One region of the Paenibacillus tritici genome, then DNA from elsewhere that is predicted to be linked to it. Evidence: a T-box and tRNA genes for the amino acid it is inferred to sense, from the RefSeq annotation. Region 1 holds a T-box; the other holds one or more tRNA genes.

Evidence for each region. The T-box of region 1 lies ahead of pheS (phenylalanine--tRNA ligase subunit alpha). A T-box ahead of a tRNA ligase gene usually reads a tRNA of that ligase, here a tRNA-Phe.
Region 2: it encodes a tRNA-Phe, which carries the amino acid that the T-box ahead of pheS (phenylalanine--tRNA ligase subunit alpha) is inferred to sense. The anticodon was not compared.

The regions. Positions count from the first base shown of each region.
Region 1 covers NZ_CP073365.1:2,042,647-2,053,990, reverse strand. Annotated here, with positions in the region: gene KDC22_RS08635 (sugar-binding protein) at 1-604, opposite strand, end outside; gene KDC22_RS08630 (hypothetical protein) at 1,025-1,483, opposite strand; gene KDC22_RS08625 (hypothetical protein) at 2,046-4,217, opposite strand; gene pheT (phenylalanine--tRNA ligase subunit beta) at 4,423-6,867, opposite strand; gene KDC22_RS08615 (hypothetical protein) at 6,992-7,207, opposite strand; gene pheS (phenylalanine--tRNA ligase subunit alpha) at 7,212-8,246, opposite strand; T-box leader at 8,306-8,595, opposite strand; gene KDC22_RS08605 (sensor domain-containing diguanylate cyclase) at 9,288-10,778, shown strand.
Region 2 covers NZ_CP073365.1:136,324-147,667, reverse strand. Annotated here, with positions in the region: gene lgt (prolipoprotein diacylglyceryl transferase) at 1-437, opposite strand, end outside; gene hprK (HPr(Ser) kinase/phosphatase) at 450-1,388, opposite strand; gene ltrA (group II intron reverse transcriptase/maturase) at 1,653-2,945, opposite strand; gene KDC22_RS00725 (ABC transporter ATP-binding protein) at 3,543-4,664, opposite strand; gene KDC22_RS00720 (PucR family transcriptional regulator) at 4,774-5,871, opposite strand; tRNA gene KDC22_RS00715 (tRNA-Lys) at 6,046-6,118, opposite strand; tRNA gene KDC22_RS00710 (tRNA-Tyr) at 6,129-6,211, opposite strand; tRNA gene KDC22_RS00705 (tRNA-Phe) at 6,216-6,291, opposite strand; tRNA gene KDC22_RS00700 (tRNA-Asp) at 6,318-6,395, opposite strand; tRNA gene KDC22_RS00695 (tRNA-Thr) at 6,414-6,489, opposite strand; tRNA gene KDC22_RS00690 (tRNA-Val) at 6,520-6,595, opposite strand; tRNA gene KDC22_RS00685 (tRNA-Met) at 6,605-6,681, opposite strand; tRNA gene KDC22_RS00680 (tRNA-Ser) at 6,706-6,797, opposite strand; rRNA gene KDC22_RS00675 (23S ribosomal RNA) at 6,880-9,806, opposite strand; tRNA gene KDC22_RS00670 (tRNA-Ala) at 10,049-10,124, opposite strand; tRNA gene KDC22_RS00665 (tRNA-Ile) at 10,152-10,228, opposite strand; rRNA gene rrf (5S ribosomal RNA) at 10,273-10,389, opposite strand; rRNA gene KDC22_RS00655 (16S ribosomal RNA) at 10,514-11,344, opposite strand, start outside.

The DNA of each region.
Region 1 (11,344 bases):
TGTAGCTCTTCACAATATTCCGCAGGCCGTCCAGCCGCTGAAGCTGGTTTTTGGCCAGCTCGCTGCCGATGATGACGCCGATCTTGCCTTTACCGCCGGTAGTCTGCACCACCATACGTCCCAGCGCCTCGCCTGCAGCGACATTGTCGGTCCCCACATAAGCCAGCCGGCGGCTGGCCGGAGCATCGGTATCTATCGTAATCACCGGAATCCCCCGGTTGACCGCTTTGTCAATCACCGGAGTGAACTTCTCGTCGTTGAGCCCCTGCACGATGATGGCATCCACCTGAGCGGCAATCGCTTTTTCGAGCAGACTGATCTGTTCCTCCATGTTATTGCGCACCGGTCCGGTAAATTCGATATCCATCCCGTATTTCTCTGCGGCCTCCTTCGCCCCCTTCTCGACCATCTCCCAATACGGGTGGTACCGCTCCTGTTCAATCAGCACAATATGATAACCGGGACTGTTCCCGCTGGGACGACCGCTTAATTCCTTGACGATATTGCCCATCCGGGCCGAATGACGCGCGAACCCCATAAACAGATATGCCAGCAGCACAAAAAGCACAATCACCCCCACGCCGCTGACCCATTTCTTATCCATCTCCCTCACCTCAGCCAACATCCTTTGTTCCTCTCAGCGTACAGTTCTTGGTTACTGCAACCCGCCTTTGGTAGCACAATACACCTTGGTAGCACAAACCACACGTTGGTAGCGAAACCGAACCTTGTAGGCAACCAAACCTTGATAGCACAACTGAACTTTAATAGCACAATAGAACTTTGATAGCACATACCGAACTTTAATAGCACAATATAAGTCTCTTATTACCACAACCCGTATTTCTTGGTTACATACATATCTCTTGGTTACTTCACACCTACATTCATTGGTTACAACCATACCCGTATTTACATCAACATTCCGTGTTTACTCCAACATTCCGTGTTTACCCCTATCCCAGCCCAGTTATAAACGGTTGCAACAGTTGATTTATGAGAATAGCATAATCGGCGGCTAAAACTAGCTAGTGGTAAAATAAGCCTCACACCAGACGTTGAACCTATCGCAGTCCAGCCTGCTTCGGGCGATTTCAAAGGGATTTATCCCTCCCATTTCCCCGTTGCGCCTACTTCCGACCCATTCAAAGGGATTTATCCCTCTCATTTCTCCGTTGCGCCTACTTCTGACCCATTCAAAGGGATTTATCCCTCTCATTTCTCCGTCACGCCTACTTCTGGCTGATTCAGAGGGATTTATCCCTCCTATTTCCCCGTTGCGCCTTCTTCCGGCATATTCAGAGGGATTTATCCCTCTCATTTCCTCGCTGCACCTACTTCCGGCTGATTCAGAGGGATTTATCCCTCCCATTTCCTCGCTGCGCCTACTTCCGACCCATTCAAAGGGATTTATCCCTCCCCTATTCTCAGTTCCTGCCTGCTGCCCACTTTCGACGGATTCAGCTGTACTTTTGCTCTCCACCTCAGCCTCCTAGCTACTTCCAGCCAATTCAGGTGCACTTCTGCCTCCTCATTCCCGCCTGCAGCCCGCGTTTGGCTGATTCACGTGCACTATTACTCTTCATTCGCGCTCCCTAGCTACTTCCAGCCAGTTCAGGTGCACTATTACTCTCCATTCTCACCTGCCGCTCACGTTCGACGTATTCAGGTGCACTTCTGCTCCTCATTGCCGCCTACCGCTCACGTTCGACGGATTCAGGTGCACTTCTGCTCCTCATTCCCGCCTACTGCCCACTTTCGACGGATTCAAGTGCACTTCTGCCCCTCATTCTCGCCTCTGACCTATTTAGACCCTAATTCTGCCTTTACCCCACTTCCGTTGGACTCAGCAGGTCTCCTGACTTAGAGCAAATTTGTCCTGCAAGCTTGTCAGCTCCAAAGAAACTTACTCTTGGTTTTATGTATCCCGTGTATACCTTATCTATCACTAACGAATATCCTAATCTACTAAACCAGACATCAACAAAAGGGCTGTTCCCGGCAGTCTCCTGCTTAAAACAGCCCTTTCGTAAAACATCCGCCATTCAACTGTCCTGTTCGATCAGTTGAATCCATTCATTATATTCACTCTGCAGCTTGGCATATTCCGCCTGCAGGCTGTGGTGTTCCCTGGAGAGCTTCTCCAGCTCACTCTGCTGCATCTCGAACTGGGCCTGAACCAGCCGCAGTTGGCCCTGGACAAGCTCGTAGCTCTCACCAATCTCTTCCAGCTGCTGCGCCGTCTCGCTGCGCGAGCGGCTCACCGATTCCGCCTGGGCTTCAGCTTCCCCGGCCTCCTGCTGCCAGATCTCGATCTCCTCACGCAGCTGCGCTTCCTGCTCGCTCCACTGCTGCTCGCGCTGCTGAAGCTCCTCGTACTTCTGCTTCCAGGAAGCTTCATACTCCTTCGTCTCGCGGAGTGCTTCCTGCTGCTCTGCTACCGTTGCGGCAGCTTCACGGCCCGCTTCGTACAGCTCTTCCAGACGCCGCGCGGATTCCTCGCGTTCGGCTTCCAGCAGCTCGTACCGTTCCTTCAGCTGTTCCCCATCCTGCAGGATCTCGTCGTACTGGGCGATCAGCTCCTCATAACGGCCGCGGAGCGCAGACAGCTCCTTACGTGCTGTCTCGGCTGCCTCATGCTGAACGGCAACCTCCTGCTCAGCTTCGGCACGAAGCCGGGCTTCCCGGTCAAGCTGCTGCACCATACCATCTGCCTGTCCGCGAAGGGTCTCCACTTCACGCTGCAGCGCTGCCGACTTCTCCTCGGCTTCCAAGAGGTTCATCTCCAGTTCGCCGATATCCTCCATATGCTTGTTCGCAAGCTCCTGCCAGGACACCGCCTCCTCAGCCGTCCGGTCGAATTCTGCCTGTGTCCGGCTAAGCTGATCTGCTGTCTCCTTCAGAGATTTGCGCAGAGCCGCCGCTTCTTCCTGGGTCAGCTCATAACGCTGGCGCAGGCCTTCCAGCTCATCATTCAGCAGATTGCCAAGCTCCGTGGCTGTGCTCAGTTCTTCAAGTGCCGCGCTAAGCTTGTCCGCTGTCTCCTGCAGGGCGCGGTTAAGCCCGGCCGCTTCCTCCTGAGCCTGTCCGTAACGCTGGCGTACCTCTTCCAGCTCCGCGCTATGCTGCTGGCCTTGCTCTGCCGCAAGCCGCAGCTCTTCGCCCAGCTGCTCTTCGCGCTTCAGCACGGCCTCGTACTGCGCAAGCAGCGTCAGGCGCGCATCGCGTTCCCCTTTAAGCCCGGCCTCCGCCGCACGCAGCCGGGACTGCAGCTGCCCGGTTCCGCCGCGCAGCTCCGCAAGCTGCTTCTCTAGCTCCTGAAGCTGCTGCTTGTGTCTATGCTCCTGCGTCCCTTGCGACTGACGCAGCTCCTTATTCTTGGCCAGCTCCTTCTCAAGCGCTTCCCGCTCTCCGCTAAGCTCACTGGTGAGCGCAGCCTTGGTATCGGCAAGCTCCTTGCTTAAGGTTGTACGGATCTCCACGATCTCGCTACCCATTGACTCCCGCGTCTGAAGCAGCTCCTGCTCCAGTTCTGACAACTTCTCCGTCTTCTCCCGGGTCAGCGTCTCGCGCAATTGCGTCAATTCCTGCAGATGGGCATTCTGCAGGTCTTCAAGCTGCTGCAGCCGCATGGCTTCGGCAGCTTCCAGTTCCTGCCGCGCCGCTTCACGGCTTGCGGCTTGCTCTGCTTCATGACTCTCGCGCAGCGCCTTAAGCTCTGCCTCGCGTTCCTTCAGCTCCTGCACCAGCTGCTCGCGGCCGGAAGCAGCAGCCTGCTTCTCCTCCTCCAGCAGCTGTGCATGGAGCTTACGCTCCTGTTCCTGGAGCTCCAGATGCCTTGCGCGTTCTTCTTCGGCGGCGGCAATCAGCCGCGCCGCCTCTTCCTTCGCCGCCGCTTCGAGCTTCTCGTATTCTTCCTGCCGTTCACGCTGTGCTTCCTGGAGGCGTGACACCTCAACCCGAAGCTCGGTACGTTCACCTGTCAGCATATTCAGCTCATTCTTGAAATCCTGAACCTGGATGGCCTGCTCAGCCATATGTACAGCTGCAAGCACCGCAATCCGCGGTGTATCCAGTCTGGAATGTGATTGGGATATTGCACGCATGTGCTCGTCTACATAACGGGCAACCTGCTTCATGTATTCAGTGCTGCTTCCAACCAGCTTATAGGAAGTTCCGTATATCTCCACGGCGACACGGGTCCGGTCCATAGCCACAGTTGTGCCCTCCTTTGTATGTGTGCGGATTCTTAGATGGTTTCTTTACTCTCATGCTCCTATTGTAGCGTTATTCCTTAACCTTTGGCAAAAGAACGTGTCCATATCACTCATTTACATGAACTCCGCACTTCACAAGGGTACAGAAAAGCCGCAGCGAATCTCTGTTTCTAAATGGATTCGCTGCGGCTTTGCACAATTCCTGCTATTTTCTTAATTCAGCGCCAAAAGTTTGTTCAAGTGCAGCGACCACCTTGCCATGAACCTCCACTACCTCTTCATCGGTAAGCGTATGATCGGTATGGCGGTACAGCAGCGACAGGGCTACACTCTTCTTGCCTGCCTCCATTTGGCCTCCTGTGTAGACATCGAAGACTTGCACATTTTGCAGCAGTGTCCCGCCATGCTCACGGATCGTTGCGATCAGGTGGCCTGCCGGAACCTCGGCACCCACAACAACCGCAATGTCCCGCTCCATGCCAGGGAAGCGGTGAAGCTCGCTATAATGCAGCTCGGCACGCGCCGCATCATACAGAGGCTGCAGCAGTACCTCGGATACATAAGTATCCTCCAGATCCATCTGACGCTGCAGCTCGGGATGAAGCTGGCCCATCGTACCGATCTTCACGCGGCCTTCTGCCTGCTGGAGATAGATCGAAGCCGAACGTCCCGGATGATAACCCTCAGGGGCATCCCCCTCATAGATCACATGGTCCGTAAGGCCGAGATGTTCAAATACGGTCTCCAGTGCACCCTTAAGATCGAAGAAATCCACCGGCTCAGCCGCTACGTTCCACTGCTTGGCGGCACGCGTGCCGCTCAGCAGCAGCCCGAGTACGGGCAGCTCGCTTGGCTGACGGGTAAGCACTTCTTCCTCCGTGAAGAATACATTGCCGATTTCGAACAGCGCCAGGTCACCTTGGCGGCGGTTGGTGTTGTAAAGAGCAATGTCCAGCAGCTGCGGCAGCAGGCTGGTGCGCAGCACACTGCGCTCCTCGCTCATCGGCATCGCCAGCTTCACAGACAGCTTGCCGTCCGCCAGCATCGGGAAGAGCTTGCTCTGCTCCGGCTGAATGAAGGAATAGCCCATAACCTCCTGGTATCCGCCCAGCGAGAGCAGGCGGCGCAGCTCACGGCGCAGGAACTGCTGTCTGGTCAGTGCTCCCGGTGTAGTGGTGCCTTCGATCAAGGTTGTCGGAATATTATCATATCCGTACAAGCGGGCAATTTCTTCAATAAGATCGACATCATGGCTGATGTCGCCGCGCCGTGTCGGCACCTGGACCTCGACGATTCCCTGGGCAGCATCGCCGCACTTGAAGTGCAGACGGCCGAAGAGGGTTTTCACTTCCAGCAGCGACAGATCCGTACCGAGATAACGGTTCAGCTTCTCCAGCGATAATTGCAGCACCTTCTCCTGCTCCGCAACTGCACCGGCCTGAACAATCCCTTCATGCACAGCCCCCCCGGCATACCGGGCTATCAATGCCGCCGCACGGTTCAGTGCAGGGATTACCGCGTTCGGGTCCACTTCCTTCTCGAACCGCTGGGAAGCCTCCGAGCGCAGGCCCAGCTGACGCGAGGTCTTGCGTACAGTTCCCCCGTCGAACTTGGCGGACTCCAGCACAATATTGACGGTGTCTGCGGTAACCTCTGTAGAGAGTCCGCCCATCACTCCAGCCAGACCAATCGCCCCCGAACCGTCGGCAATCACCAGCATCTGCGGCTCCAGCTTGCGCTCCTGGCCGTCAAGTGTCGTCAGCCCTTCACCTTCACGGGCGAAGCGTACGCCGATGGTCCCGCCCTGTAACTGCCCGCCGTCAAAAGCATGCAGCGGCTGTCCGTATTCCAGCATCACATAGTTGGTGATGTCCACAATGTTGTTGATCGGACGTACTCCGGCTGCCATCAGGCGGTTCTGAATCCACAGCGGGGACGGTGCAGTCTTCACTCCGGCAATATAACGCACAGCATAATGGCTGCAGAAGGCTTCATTCTCGATCGTCACGGCGATAGAATCCGCAGCCTTTCCGCCTGTTTCTACGAGTTCTGCAGCCGGATCAGCCAGCTTCAGCTCACGGCCCAGCACCGCGCTCACTTCATAAGCAGCACCGATCATGCTCAGGCAGTCGGAACGGTTCGGCGTCAGATCGAAATCAAGAATTTCGTCATTCAGTCCAAGCACCTTAAGAATATCCTGGCCCACCTCTGTATGCTCAGGCAGCACGAGAATGCCTTCCTGCAGCTCTTTGGGCAGCAGCTTGTCGTTGAGGCCCAGCTCTTTGGCCGAGCAGATCATCCCTTGGGACAGCACGCCGCGCAGCTTGGCTTTTTTGATCTCCAGGCCCGGCAGCTTGGCGCCTACCAGTGCAACCGGAACCTTCTGGCCCGCTGCGACATTCTTGGCTCCGCAGACGATCTGCAGATCCTCGCCCTGACCTGCATCCACGATACAGATATTCAGCTTATCGGCATCCGGGTGCTTCTCTTTGGATTTCACATAGCCGGTAACAATCCCGGAAATTCCTTTGTTGCGGCGTTCTACTCCGTCAATCTCGATGCCGGCGGTGGTGATTTTGTCCGCCAGCTCACCTGCGGTCACCCCTTCCAGCGATATATAATCGGCCAGCCAGGCGGTTGATACTTTCATAATCGCACACTTCCTTTTTGTTTCAGATGTATTGATCTCCATGCCGTCTATGCTTGGCGCACAGGAACGGATATAGTACAAGCCACGAGGCAAGTTCTATTAAAATTCCTGTAAAGCAGTGTTCCTACAGAGAATATTTGGACTTCCGGCCGCTGTTGTCCCCAGATTTCTTCATTGATACCGCTCTTCGCGGTTGAAATCCGGTGACAAAGGCGGTCGCTGCCGCTCCTACAGTTCCAAAATTCCCCTCCGGTCCTTCTATTACAGTCATTTCTATAGAATAGCCGCCATCCGTCCGGCTTGCCAGAATCCAATCCAGCCCCCCACGCACAGCCGACAAATCCCTAAATACCCTTGAACTGCTTCACAAATCCCATATCATTCGTATAGAAATAACGGATGTCGTCGATGCCGTATTTCAGCATGGCGATCCGTTCCGCACCCATACCGAACGCGAAGCCGCTGTAGATCTCAGGGTCGTAGCCGCCCATCCGCAGCACATTCGGATGTACCATACCGGCGCCGAGAATTTCCAGCCAGCCGCTCTGCTTGCAGAGACGGCAGCCTTCACCGCCGCATTTGAAACAGCTCACATCCACCTCAACACTCGGCTCGGTGAACGGGAAGAAGCTTGGACGCAGGCGGATGCCTGCACTAGGCCCGAACATCTCCTTCATGAACTGCTGCAGGGTGCCCTTCAGATCGCTCATGCGGATATTGCGGCCGATCACCAGGCCTTCAATCTGATGGAACTGGAAGGAGTGGGTCGCATCGTCATCGTCACGGCGGAATACTTTGCCCGGACAGATCACTTTGACCGGAGTCTCACCATTCATCGCCTGCATGGTACGGATCTGAACCGGCGAGGTCTGTGTGCGCATAAGAATGTCTTCTGTAATATAGAAGGAATCCTGCATATCCCGGGCCGGATGGTTCTTCGGCAGATTCAGAGCCTCGAAGTTATAGTAGTCTGTCTCCACTTCCGGTCCTTCTGCAACCTGGTAGCCCATGCCGATGAAAATATCCTCGATCTCCTGGATCACCCGGCTGAGCGGATGAATCCCCCCTTGCGGCAGGCCGCGGCCTTGCAGCGTAACATCGACCTTCTCCGCATTCAGTCGATCCTGGGTCTCCTGCTGCTGGAACAGCTCCTGCTTCGTGCCGATGACCTCTTCGATGGCACTGCGCACCAGATTGGCCACTTGGCCAATCACCGGACGCTCCTCCGCGCTTAGTCCGCCCATGCCGCGCAGAACCTCTGTAAGCTCACCCTTTTTACCTAGGTATTTGACGCGCAGCTCATTCAGCATCTGCGGATCGGTTACCGCCTGTAGCTTCTCCAGCGCCTCAGCCTTCAGTGCTTCCAATTTTTCTTTCATGGCTTGTACTGCCCCCTCAAATCTCATATTGTTCAACAAAAAAAGGCCTTTCCTCCCGGTAAAGGGACGAAAAGACCGTGGTACCACCCTTGTTAGACGGCCGGTACGCTTCCCTATAAGAGTAATATTCCCTCTTAGGGTACAGCGGAGACCTGTCTCACTTTATACAGAACTAACGGTCTGCGGCCGGTCCCCCCTACTATCACGCTCAAGGAAGCCTTGAACGGAATTCAGGGAACTGCTCCGGAGTGAACTTCGGCAGCTCTGCTCTCTTAGAAACGCTCTCAATCTGCGGCGCTTCCTCCCTGTAAGCCAGGCACTGCGTACTTTTCTCCATCAATGCATTTTGTGGATGAATAACATAAACTTCAATCTTCACATTCAGAAGATATGTCTATTTATTATATGCAAAAACAGACATTTTGACAAGCATGAATACGCCCTTAGTACGCCCTGCACAACAAGGCGACCCGGAAGGTATGCTACAGATTACACCTCTGCTCAATTTACAAGTCTTTCGATGAATGCGGGGCTGACGGGTCAAACGGCTTAGCATAATTTTAATGCAGAATTGATGCCTTAGGGGTATCGTTTGCAGTAAAAGTGGGTAATAGGACTCAAAGGTCAGAATATTTATATAGTAGTAAGTTATACATAATAGTTCTTCTATCGGCTGCAAGGAATATGTCTTATTTCAGCAATTGCTCTGCTTAAGGGATGTCCTATATACTGGTGAAAAGAAACCGCGATCAAACCGGAACTTTGTGTTTTCATTGCCTCCTTCTTCCCCTGCTTCCTAGGACTCGCTAACATAACTCTCTTTTTCATGCCTGCAAGATGCCTTATTCCGCAATTAGGATAAGTTCCGCATGCATCCAAGCTACACCATTGAGATTTGTATAAGTTTTGTGCGGGGAGAGGATGACAGTGGCAGTTTTTTCCGAAATCACAAGTACACGCAGACTAATCCTATTATTCACCTCCATCTCCGTTCTTCTGGTTGGTATCAGTGTGGCTTCCTTGCTGTATCTGAATCATACAATGAACAAATTATCGGACTCCTTATACAGTGACGTATACCTGAACTCCGAGCTTATTCTGAATGCCGACCGAGATCTGTATCAGGCTGCTCTGGCGCTTCAGTCTTCGGTTAGCGGGAATCTGAATGGTGCGCAGCGCAGTAAGTTATCTCAAGAATTCGAGGATAATAATGCCCAGGCGCAGCAGCGGGTCAGTACCGCCAGATATAATCTGGACTCCGTGGAGAGCCCGTTCAATGGAATGAAGCAGAGTGAGCTGCTGCTGGATGAGCTGAGAAGCGAGCTGGACCACTTCGGGGCTACGCTTGCCGACTGGAAGGATAGCGGCCGGGAGCTGATCTCGCGCCGGGTCCAGAATGATTGGAATGCTGAATCCTACTCCGCCCTCGCCGTACATACCCAATTGAACGAAGTGAGAGGACGTCTGGATAACGCAGAGGATATGATCGACAATTATGCCAGTCAGGTCATGCTGGAGTTCAATAACCTCAAAAGCTCGCTGTTCGCCATCTACTCCCTGTTCCTGTTTCTGCTCGTGCTGCTTATCATCTATCTCTCCCGCCGACTGATCTCCCTGCAGAATGAAATGCGGGAAGAGAAATCGCTGTATCAGCTGATCGGCGAGACGATGTCTGACTTTATTATTCTAACGGACCCGAATGGTCTGATTCTGTATGCTTCCCCATCCCATGCAACTGCACTTGGTTATGTGCCGAGTAAGGGGGCGCCGCTCTCCAACTATATACGTGAAGCCGAAATCTCTTGGGCTAAGCTGAAAAGTGTCATTCAGTCCGCACCTAGAATATCCGAGCTGCGTATGCGTTCAGCCGAAGGCCACTGGGTCTGGCTGGAGACCAAAGTTACACCTATTGCGGGCAGCCGCGCTTTCCCGGCGCAGTTCATGCTGGTATCGCGTGAGATTACCCAGCGCAAGCAATATGAGGAGCGGCTACACAAGCTGGCCTTCTATGATCATCTGACAGCGATTCCCAATCGTGCCCATTTCAAAATGTACATGGAGAACCTGATCAACCAGCCCGAGGAGCGCAGACAGGAAATCGCCGTGGCGCTACTGGACTGCGACCGGTTCAAGCAGCTTAATGATACGCTCGGCCATCTTGCCGGGGATGAATTCCTGCAGATGCTCTCACGGGAACTGCAGCAGACTGTGAAGGGCTCCGGCCAGGCCTTCCGGATCGGCGGTGATGAATTCGCCGTGGTGCTGCACCGGTTCACCAGCCCGCAAATACTGGATGAGATGCTGAACCGCCTGCTCCAGTTGTTCAATAAGTCGTGGTCCGTCAACCAAGGCTCCAGCTTCCATACCTCAGCCAGCATTGGCGTCGCCCTGTACCCGCAGCATGGCAGCAGCATCAACGAGCTGCTCCGTGCCGCCGATCTGGCAATGTACCGCTCCAAGAACCATGGCGGCAACGAGGCTAACCTGTACAGCGAGCATGTAGATAAAAAATATAACGACCAGCGGAAATAGCACACATGTCCGACTTAGGCAACGACAAACAGGGGGAGTTTCAAAAGCCATGCAGTGGCTGATGAAACTCCCCCTGTTTGTTGGATTTTAGAAGGGTTGTACGTGGCCGCTTACTCTTCCTCAGTTGCTCTGGCGCTCATTTGGATGGCGTCCGGCTGATTCAGGAGCACTAATGCTCTTCATTTACTCATTTGGCCCGCGTTCTGCGGATTCAGGTGCATTAATACCCCTCATTTACTCATTTGGCCAGCACCCGGCGCATTCAGGTGCACTAATGCTCTTTATTTCCACATTTGGCCCGGACCCGGCGCATTCAGGTGCACTAATGCTCTTCATTTACTTATTTGGCCTGCGTCCGGCGGATTCAGGTGCACTAATACCCCTCATTTACTCATTTGGTCCGCGTCCGGCGCATTCAGGTGCACTAATGCTCTTCATTTACTCATTTGGCCCACGTTCGGCGGATTCAGGTGCACTAATGCTCTTCATTTTCATATTTGGCCAGCACCCGGCGCATTCAGGTGCACTATTACCCCTCATTTACTCATTTGGCCCGCGTCCAGCTA
Region 2 (11,344 bases), 1.9 Mb from region 1:
TAGGCCTCCTGATTAATGAAGTTCCCCCAACGCCCGATCATCTGACCGGCAAGCAGTCCGGGAGCACAGATGTCCACGATACGCCAGAACGGATAACCTTTGTAGCGGAAATAAATGATCCCGCAGATAATCGCCCCGATCAGGGCGCCATAAATAGCAATACCGCCGTTCCAGACTTTGAAAATATCGAGCCAGTTATCCTTATAGTCGTCCCACTTGAACGCTACAAAATAAATCCGCGCCCCGATAATTGCCGAAGGCACGCCCAGCAGTAACATATCCATGAAGAACTCTTGGGGAATGTTGAAGCGTTTGCCCTCCTGAATGGCGAGGAATAATCCGGCTAAGGCACCAAGACCGAGGATCAGACCATACCAGTGGACAGGGAGCGATCCGATGGAGAAGACTACCGGGTTAATCGCTAATGAAAAAAACATGCTCTCACACTCCTAATCCAGATCATCCATGTCTTCAGAGATGGTGGCTGTAAGTTTATTCGTAAATTGCAGAGCAGCGTTGAAGCCCATTTGCTTGAGCCGGTAATTCATCGCCGCAACCTCGATAATAACAGCAAGGTTACGCCCCGGGCGGACAGGAATGGTGACCAGCGGTACATCGGTATCAATGATCCGTGTAGTCTCCTCATCCAGTCCCAGCCGGTCATACTGCTTGTCCTGCTGCCAGGCTTCCAGTCTGACCACCAGAGTAATCCGCTTATGATTACGGATGGCGCCTGCACCAAACAGAGTCATAACATTAATAATCCCTACACCGCGAATTTCCAGCAGGTGACGAATTAATTCCGGTGCGGTACCATGGAGCTGATTATCCGAGGTCTGACGGATTTCTACAGCATCATCGGCGATCAGACGGTGGCCGCGTTTAACCAGTTCCAGCGCTGTTTCACTTTTACCGATGCCGCTGGTTCCAGTAATCAGCATCCCTACACCATACACATCACAGAGAACACCATGAATCGTTGCTGTCGGTGCCAGTCTGCCCTCAAGGAAGCTGGTCAGTCTGCTGGAGAAAATAGTTGTCGCCATCGAGCTGCGCAGCACCGGAAGCCCCTTTTCGTTGCTGATATCAATAATTTCCTGAGGAATGTCCAGCCCGCGTGTAATCACGATACATGGAGTATTATCATTACAGATTCCGCGAACCCGGCTTTTTCGGTCTTCCTCCGAGAGCATGGAGAAGAACGCCAGCTCTGTTTTGCCCAGCAGCTGTACACGTTCTTCAGGATAATATTCAAAATAACCGGCCATTTCCAGTCCCGGACGGTTCAAATCGTCCACAGTGATCGGTCTCTTCAGACCTTCATGTCCGGATACCACCTCTAATTGAAAATGCTGTACCAATTCCGATACCTTTACCTTCTTAGCCATATCGTCCGTCCTTTCGTCACCCGCGGCTCACGCCGGTTTCCCTTATGCCGGTTCACAACTTAATCCATTCCAGCTACAGGTAATTCTCCTGCTATCTTAATTGATAACGCCTGTGAATGCAATCTTAAAGCCCGCCGGCAGCTCGTCATTTGTTCAGGCTCTCTAGAGTAAAGGGCTGGTACAACCCAGCCCCTCCTCATCAAACCGTACGTGAGGTTTTCCCTCATACGGCTTTCCGATGTTTGTCATTCATGGGCATGCAGATTACAATAGCGTTTTTAGTCCACACTTATTGACCATATACTTGACCTCCGGGAATGAACTCATCCATCTCCTCCGTTGTCTCTTCTTCGCATACCACCGCGTAAATCGCTGCAGGATATACCAATCCAGCTTGGCTAATCTCTTTTGGCTGTAGTTCGTGTAGTAATAATTTCTCCATCCCTGTATCTTTGGATTGAGCCATTCCACGTGTTCCACGAACGATTTCCAGCGCATGCCGGGCGGTGCTAATCGGTCTTTGACCACGCCTCGGATACGTTCCTCTGCCTTCTTCGTTAGCCACTGCTGGGTGGTATAGTACACCTTCCCTTGAGAAGTTTCTGCTTTCGTTTTTCGGTGGTGCATTCCTAAGAAGTCGAAGCCTTCGTCTCCTGTCCACAGACCTACAATGCGGGTTTTGGTCGGATGCAGCGTGAGTTCTAGACGTTCCATAATGGTGCGGATGAGTTCATACGCATGTTCTGCATCCTTTTTGGTTTTACAGACCACGACGAAGTCGTCTGCATACCTCGTCAGTTCTCCCAGTCCACTTCCGTGTTTTTCCCATAACCGGTCAAAGTAGTTCAAATAGATATTCGCCAGCAGTGGCGAGATGACACCACCTTGGGGTGTCCCTAGATCGGAGCGCCGTACCTTTCCTTCTTCCATTATTCCCGCATGAAGCCACTTCCGTATGAGCTTCAGAATCCGTCTGTCATTGATACGCATCTGTACCAATTTCATGAGTTTCTCTTGATTGATATGGTCGAAGTAACCTTGGATATCGACGTCGACTACCCAATTTCCTTTGCGGTTGCAGGCTTTCCGGATTCGCTCCAGCGCTCCTTTGGCACTTCGTTTTGGACGAAATCCGAAGGAGACTTCTTTAAAATCGGCTTCAAAGATGGGTTCAATCACCAGTTTGGTTGCCATTTGTAAGACACGGTCCCGTACGGTAGGGATGCCTAGCGGTCTTGGCTTCCCATCTTTCTTCGGGATATAGTGCCGCCGAACCGGCTGCGGATGGTAGCTGCCTTCTTTCAATTCTTGCTCACAGCTTTTGAGAAATCTCGTCACTCCTTGTTTCTCGATTTCAGCGAGCGTTACGGCATCCACTCCCGCAGCTCCCTTATTCGCTTTCACCCGTTTCCAGGCTTCGCATAGCACATCCCACCGGTAGACTTTGTCGTACAAGGCGTGGAATTTACGCTTGTTGTTCTCCTTGGCCGCATGACCTAGCTTTTCTTGGAGTTCTTGAACTTTTTCCTTGGGTGTCGTTAGCCGTTTGGCATTCACTCACTCGTACCTCCTCCAAAAGCGTAAACAAAGCAGGGCTCCTTCCCTCCCTAAGGTTATGTTGTCCTTAGGTTCTTCGGTACTACGAGCCCCTCGGACTCCCTTCCCACAGACGGTTCACTTCGTCTTCTGGACTTATAGAGCGCCTCTTTACGGGTTCCTAAAAAAAAAATTCCGTGTGGGGGAGGGTCTCCCCAGTTCACTGCATTATCTTTCAATCCATGCCGTTCCCTATACGCCGGAGGGTTCTTCACTGTTGTTCCAAGTTCTGCACAGCTTCCTTGGCCTTCGTCCATAATAGCGGGACTCGGCTCCCTCTGTTCCCCTTTGCAGGGCCTTTTTGACGACGCGGCAGGATTCACTTGATGTTGCGGCCTGAATTGTTGCTCGCCCGGTCTCTGACCAGTACTTTTGTCGATGCGCTTTTACACACAGATTTCGCCATGTGCAAGCATCCTAGCTACAAAGGTAGCTTGGTCCCTCCTTTGGTTGGACTTTCACCAACTAGATAATGCGTGCCTCTGGGCACGCCTACAAGAAAAAGCCGCCTAATCAGGCGGCTTTCTTCAAAATAAAAGTACTCATACTGCAGAGATCTTATCCCAGCAGAACGTTAAGTTCGGATTCTTTGTCAAAGATGTGGACCTTATTCATGTCGATAGCCAATCTAGGCTTGCTGCCTTCACGGGTAGTGGAACGTCCATCTACACGCGCAATAACTGTGTTATTGCCAAGACCGCTCAAGTAGAGGAGCATTTCATGACCAAGGTTCTCGGTAACATCAACCAACGAAGTGAAGATTGTGTTAGGGGAAGCTTCCAGGAACACAGGCTCTTCATGGATGTCTTCCGGACGAACGCCCATGATTACATCTTTGCCGATGAAGCCTTTGTTGCGCAGGATTGTAGCTTTGCCGCCTGGAACTTCAACGTCAAGGTTCTCAGCACGGAAACGGACAGCGCCGTTCAATTCGGACAGGGTACCATTGATAAAGTTCATTGTAGGGGAACCGATAAATCCGGCTACGAACAGGTTCGTAGGCTCATTGTACAGTTCTTCAGGGGAAGCAGCCTGCTGGATGATACCATCGTACATAACTACGATACGGTCACCCATTGTCATTGCTTCTGTCTGGTCATGCGTTACATAGATACAAGTGGTTTCAAGGCGCTTAACCAGCTTAGTGATTTCAGCACGCATCTGACCACGAAGTTTCGCATCCAAGTTGGAGAGAGGCTCATCCATCAGGAAGACTTGTGGATCACGGACAATAGCGCGGCCTAGAGCGACACGTTGGCGTTGACCACCGGACAGTGCCTTAGGTTTGCGTTCCAGCAAATGCTCGATATCCAGAATTCTTGCTGCTTCGCGCACTTTCTTGTCGATTTCTTCTTTCTTCACTTTACGCAGCTTCAGACCGAAAGCCATGTTCTGATATACACTCATATGCGGGTACAAGGCGTAGGATTGGAATACCATCGCGATATCACGGTCTTTAGGAGCAACGTCATTCACAACACGGTCACCAATGTACATTTTGCCTTCAGAGATTTCTTCCAGACCAGCGATCATACGCAGGGTTGTGGATTTACCGCAACCGGAAGGTCCAACCAGTACGAGGAATTCCTTATCTTTAATATCAAGATTGATATCAATTACTGTTGCTTTATCGGAACCCGGGTATTTTTTGAAAATATGCTCTAAACGTACGCCTGCCATTGTATTTCCCCCTCGAGTCTATTATTGGAATAGAAAATCAAACGCTTTCTTGTACACTTATCTTACCCCAGACCTAGCCGGATGGCTATTTGCAAGGTTCACAAAAAACCTATTTTCTTTTCGTCACTTTATACAATAACATAGCAACCTTCACAATTGCGGCATCTCCAAAGCTGCGGACATCGGCCCCGGTCTCCTGTTTGATTTTATCCAGCCTGTATAGCAGGGTATTCCGGTGAATATACAGCTTCTTGGCGGTTTCACTGACATTGCAGTCCATTTCAAAAAAGCTCTCCAGCGTCAGCAGCATTTCCTTATCCGCCAGTACAGCGGAATAATCGCCGATCTGTCCAAGAAGCTGCCTGCGGCGGTCATCGGGAATACTGTTAACCAGCCGCTCCATGTGAAGCTCCCACGGCAGATGAATATAATCCCCTACCTGGAAAATCCGCCCGAGAATAATGGTCTCCCGCAGTAAGGCTACCGCTCCTGTTAGACCCTTGACCGGAACAATGGCTGGAGACACTGCCAGATGGAAGACGCCAACCCATTCACTGGCAATCAGTTCATGCAGCCCCATAGAAGTCTGCGACAGCAGTTCCTCTTCGCTTTCTTCCTCATCCTCCTTATCATCTCCGCCCGTGAGTAGTTCCTTACGGGCTAAAATTAACCATTCCTTATCCTGCAGGGGAACAAGCAATACATCGTTCTCGAAATAACTCCGCATCAGCTTCATTAATGAACGGTACGTCATCTGCGGGTTATGGGCGTTCTCGCTGACCAGCAGAAATGGAATCATATCCCCGAACAACCGGCCTTTCAGCGAGATTTCATCGGGAATCTCCGTATCGTCCTTCTCCTGCTCCAGCTGTGAGTTCAGCCAGGCGCTAAGCTGCCGCGCCTCCATCTCACCTTCTTCTTTGAATCCGGTAGCCTTAAGAGCTACCGCAAAGTTCCGTCCGGCATAATTAACAAGCTCCAGCTCCAGTGACGACAGCCCCTCTGTCTCCACCCACACAGCTGTAACCCGGCCGTCATTCTCATATAAGGGAACCCATAGATAACCTTCATGAAACACCGGCTGTTCCTGGTCTTTATCCGTACCTATGCCAAAAAGTGAAGCTGAATGCTGCCTTCCAAGCTGCTTGATTCCGGTTCTCTTTCCGGTGAGTTGCTCCAGTCTTTGACGCAAAACCTCACTATCCATCGTCACCATTCTCCACCACTTTTGCTCTTTTCGCTTATTTTATCATATTTTGCTGCAATATGCGGAATTGCACTGCTGTACCCTAAATGACAACAATAATTAATCAGGAACCTTACTGGATACAACATAACAAAAAAAGGCCACCACCCTAAGGTGATGACCTCTAACTTGAGATGAGCCATGAAGGACTCGAACCTTCGACACCCTGATTAAAAGTCAGGTGCTCTACCAACTGAGCTAATGGCTCAAAAAACTTATGGAGGCTGATGGATTCGAACCACCGAACACGTACGTGAGCAGATTTACAGTCTGATGCGTTTGGCCACTTCGCTAAGCCTCCATGATGGTGGCGCGGGAGGGAATCGAACCCCCGACACAAGGATTTTCAGTCCTTTGCTCTACCGACTGAGCTACCGAGCCATGAAACAAGCCTAAAAACAAAAAAATGGCGGAACCGACGGGATTCGAACCCGCGATCTCCTGCGTGACAGGCAGGCATGTTAGGCCAACTACACCACGGTTCCACACTTTTGTTGTAAAAATGGTGCCGGCGAGAGGACTTGAACCCCCAACCTACTGATTACAAGTCAGTTGCTCTACCAGTTGAGCTACACCGGCACGGTGTAAGTTGAAACAAAAAGTTAAAAATGGTGGAGGCTGAGGGGTTCGAACCCCCGACCCTCTGCTTGTAAGGCAGATGCTCTCCCAGCTGAGCTAAGCCTCCGGGTATGTATGGTAGCGGCAGAGGGGATCGAACCCCCGACCTCACGGGTATGAACCGTACGCTCTAGCCAGCTGAGCTACGCCGCCACACTACAAGTATTGGATTTATAATGGCGGAGAGAGAGGGATTCGAACCCTCGCACCGCTTACGCAGTCTAACCCCTTAGCAGAGGGTCCCCTTATAGCCACTTGGGTATCTCTCCAAATAAATGGTAGCCATGTAAATCCGCACAGGAAATTAATTCCTGAAAACTGAATCCGAAACGAATTTGTGTATTAGTGTATTTGGATAAGCCCTCGACCGATTAGTATTGGTCAGCTCCATGCATTGCTGCACTTCCACCTCCAACCTATCTACCTCGTCGTCTTCAAGGGGTCTTACATACTGGGAAATCTCATCTTGAGGGGGGCTTCACGCTTAGATGCTTTCAGCGCTTATCCCGTCCGTACGTAGCTACTCAGCCATGCTCCTGGCGGAACAACTGATGCACCAGCGGTACGTCCATCCCGGTCCTCTCGTACTAAGGACAGCTCCTCTCAAATTTCCTGCGCCCACGACAGATAGGGACCGAACTGTCTCACGACGTTCTGAACCCAGCTCGCGTACCGCTTTAATGGGCGAACAGCCCAACCCTTGGGACCTACTTCAGCCCCAGGATGCGATGAGCCGACATCGAGGTGCCAAACCTCCCCGTCGATGTGGACTCTTGGGGGAGATAAGCCTGTTATCCCCAGGGTAGCTTTTATCCGTTGAGCGATGGCCCTTCCATGCGGTACCACCGGATCACTAAGTCCGACTTTCGTCCCTGCTCGACTTGTAGGTCTCGCAGTCAAGCTCCCTTATGCCTTTGCACTCTGCGAATGATTTCCAACCATTCTGAGGGAACCTTTGAACGCCTCCGTTACTCTTTAGGAGGCGACCGCCCCAGTCAAACTGCCCGCCTGACACGGTCCCCGTACCCGATGAGGGCACCAGGTTAGAACCTAGATACGATCAGGGTGGTATCCCAACGGCGCCTCCGCAGAAGCTTGCGCTCCTGCCTCACCGGCTCCCACCTATCCTGTACAGATCGTACCCAAATTCAATATCAAGCTGCAGTAAAGCTCCATGGGGTCTTTCCGTCTTGTCGCGGGTAACCTGCATCTTCACAGGTATTAAAATTTCACCGGATCTCTCGTTGAGACAGCGCCCAAGTCGTTACGCCATTCGTGCGGGTCAGAATTTACCTGACAAGGAATTTCGCTACCTTAGGACCGTTATAGTTACGGCCGCCGTTTACTGGGGCTTCGGTTCACAGCTTCGGGTTGCCCCTAACCACTCCCCTTAACCTTCCAGCACCGGGCAGGCGTCAGCCCGTATACTTCGCCTTACGGCTTCGCACAGACCTGTGTTTTTGCTAAACAGTCGCTTGGGCCTTTTCACTGCGGCCCCCTCGGGCTATTCACCCTACCGAGGCACCTCTTCTCCCGAAGTTACGAGGTCATTTTGCCGAGTTCCTTAACGAGAGTTCTTCCGCGCGCCTTAGAATTCTCTTCTCGCCTACCTGTGTCGGTTTGCGGTACGGGCACCTTCTCCTGGCTAGAGGCTTTTCTTGGCAGTGTGAGATCATGACCTTCGCTACTATAATTTTCGCTCCCCATCACAGCCCAGCCTTAGTAATGTGCGGATTTGCCTACACATCAGCCTCACTGCTTAGACGGACATCCATCAGTCCGCGTCACTACCCTCCTGCGTCACCCCATCGCTCATAGCGGATTACGGTGGTACAGTAATTTCAAACTGTTGTCCTTCGACTACGCCTGTCGGCCTCGCCTTAGGTCCCGACTTACCCTGAGCGGACGAGCCTTCCTCAGGAAACCTTGGGCTTTCGGCGGATCAGATTCTCACTGATCTTTTCGTTACTCATACCGGCATTCTCACTTGTGTAGTGTCCAGCGCTCCTTACGGTACACCTTCAACCCCTACACAACGCTCCCCTACCCCAGATGCAAAGCATCTAGCCATAGCTTCGGTGGTGTGTTTAGCCCCGTTACATTTTCGGCGCAGAGTCACTCGACCAGTGAGCTATTACGCACTCTTTCAATGGTGGCTGCTTCTAAGCCAACATCCTGGTTGTCTGTGCAACTCCACATCCTTTCCCACTTAACACACACTTGGGGACCTTAGCTGATGGTCTGGGCTGTTTCCCTTTTGACAATGGATCTTAGCACTCACTGTCTGACTCCCGGCAAGAAGTAAATGGCATTCGGAGTTTGACTGAGCTTGGTAACCCTTGCGGGCCCCGCACCCAATCAGTGCTCTACCTCCACCACTCCATTCACCGAGGCTAGCCCTAAAGCTATTTCGGGGAGAACCAGCTATCTCCGAGTTCGATTGGAATTTCTCCGCTACCCCCACCTCATCCCCGCATTTTTCAACATGCGTGGGTTCGGGCCTCCAGTGCGTGTTACCGCACCTTCACCCTGGACAGGGGTAGATCACACGGTTTCGGGTCTACGTCCACATACTCAATCGCCCTATTCAGACTCGCTTTCGCTGCGGCTCCGGCTTCTCACCTTAACCTTGCATGTTAAACGTAACTCGCCGGTTCATTCTACAAAAGGCACGCCATCACCCATAAAAAGGGCTCTGACTTTTTGTAAGCACACGGTTTCAGGTTCTATTTCACTCCCCTTCCGGGGTGCTTTTCACCTTTCCCTCACGGTACTGTTTCACTATCGGTCGCCAGGTAGTATTTAGCCTTAGCAGATGGTCCTGCTGGATTCATACGGGGTTTCACGTGCCCCGCACTACTCGGGATCCGTCTCGGAGAGAACACCATTTCGGCTACAGGGCTTTTACCTCTATCGCGGGCCTTTCCAGACCTCTTCGCCTACCATATTCCTTTGTAACTCCATGTGAGACGTCCCACAACCCCAAGGGGCAAGCCCCTTGGTTTAGGCTGTTCCGCGTTCGCTCGCCGCTACTGACGGAATCACTATTGTTTTCTCTTCCTCAGGGTACTTAGATGTTTCAGTTCCCCTGGTCTGCCTCTGCATTTCCTATGTATTCAGAAATGAGTAACTGCGAATTACCACAGCTGGGTTTCCCCATTCGGACACCCCCGGATCAAAGCTTGCTTACAGCTCCCCGAGGCAGTTTCGTTGTTCGCCACGTCCTTCGTCGGCTCCTGGCGCCTAGGCATCCTCCGTGTGCTCTTATTAGCTTAACCAACGCTCCGATGTTTGGCTGATTTGCTCATCTTGTTTTGAATGCTGTTCATGGATTGCTCCATTCACCAACACATTCAAAGCCAAAGGTCGCTTCATCATCCAAAATCTTCGCTTAGCATCACTATAATATTGAAACTTGTTTACACAAGTTCAGCTTAAAGGAATGTTCTAAAACGCAAATTCGTTTCGGTATCCAGTTTTCAAGGATCAAGTTCTTGCATATACTTTTGTAAAGAAGTTTTGGTGGAGCCAAGCGGGATCGAACCGCTGACCTCCTGCTTGCAAGGCAGGCGCTCTCCCAGCTGAGCTATGGCCCCAAAATGGTATTCAATTAAAATGTTATATGGTGGGCCTTGGTGGACTCGAACCACCGACCTCACCCTTATCAGAGGTGCGCTCTAACCAACTGAGCTAAAAGCCCATATAACAGATAACATTGTGAATCAACCAATGAATTGATTGTTCGCTTGGCGGCGTCCTACTCTCCCAGGACCCTTCGGTCCAAGTACCATCGGCGCTGGAGGGCTTAACGGTCGTGTTCGGGATGGGTACGTGTGGAACCCCTCCGCTATCGCCACCAAACGCATACGAAAGAGACTTGCTCTTTCAAAACTGAACACGAGTGAGTGTTCGAACCCGAAGGTTCACTTGTGGAAGCTAAGCTTCCGATTTGAATGTTTCCATTGCAGGAAACGATTCTCCATAGAAAGGAGGTGATCCAGCCGCACCTTCCGATACGGCTACCTTGTTACGACTTCACCCCAATCATCTACCCCACCTTCGGCGGCTGGCTCCCTTGCGGGTTACCCCACCGACTTCGGGTGTTGTAAACTCTCGTGGTGTGACGGGCGGTGTGTACAAGACCCGGGAACGTATTCACCGCGGCATGCTGATCCGCGATTACTAGCAATTCCGACTTCATGCAGGCGAGTTGCAGCCTGCAATCCGAACTGAGACCGGCTTTGCTGGGATTGGCTCCACCTCGCGGTTTCGCTTCCCGTTGTACCGGCCATTGTAGTACGTGTGTAGCCCAGGTCATAAGGGGCATGATGATTTGACGTCATCCCCACCTTCCTCCGGTTTGTCACCGGCAGTCACTCTAGAGTGCCCAGCTCAACCTGCTGGCAACTAAAGTCAAGGGTTGCGCTCGTTGCGGGACTTAACCCAACATCTCACGACACGAGCTGACGACAACCATGCACCACCTGTCTCCGATGCTCCGAAGAGGGGCACTATCTCTAATGCTTTCATCGGGATGTCAAGACCTGGTAAGGTTCTTCGCGTTGCTTCGAATTAAACCACATACTCCACTGCTTGTGCGGGTCCCCGTCAATTCCTTTGAGTTTCAGTCTTGCGACCGTACTCCCCAGGCGGAGTGCTTACTGTGTTAACTTCGGCACCAAGGGTATCGAAACCCCTAACACCTAGCACTCATCGTTTACGGCGTGGACTACCAGGGTATCTAATCCTGTTTGCTCCCCACGCTTTCGCGCCTCAGCGTCAGTTACAGCCCAGAAAGTCGCCTTCGCCACTGGTG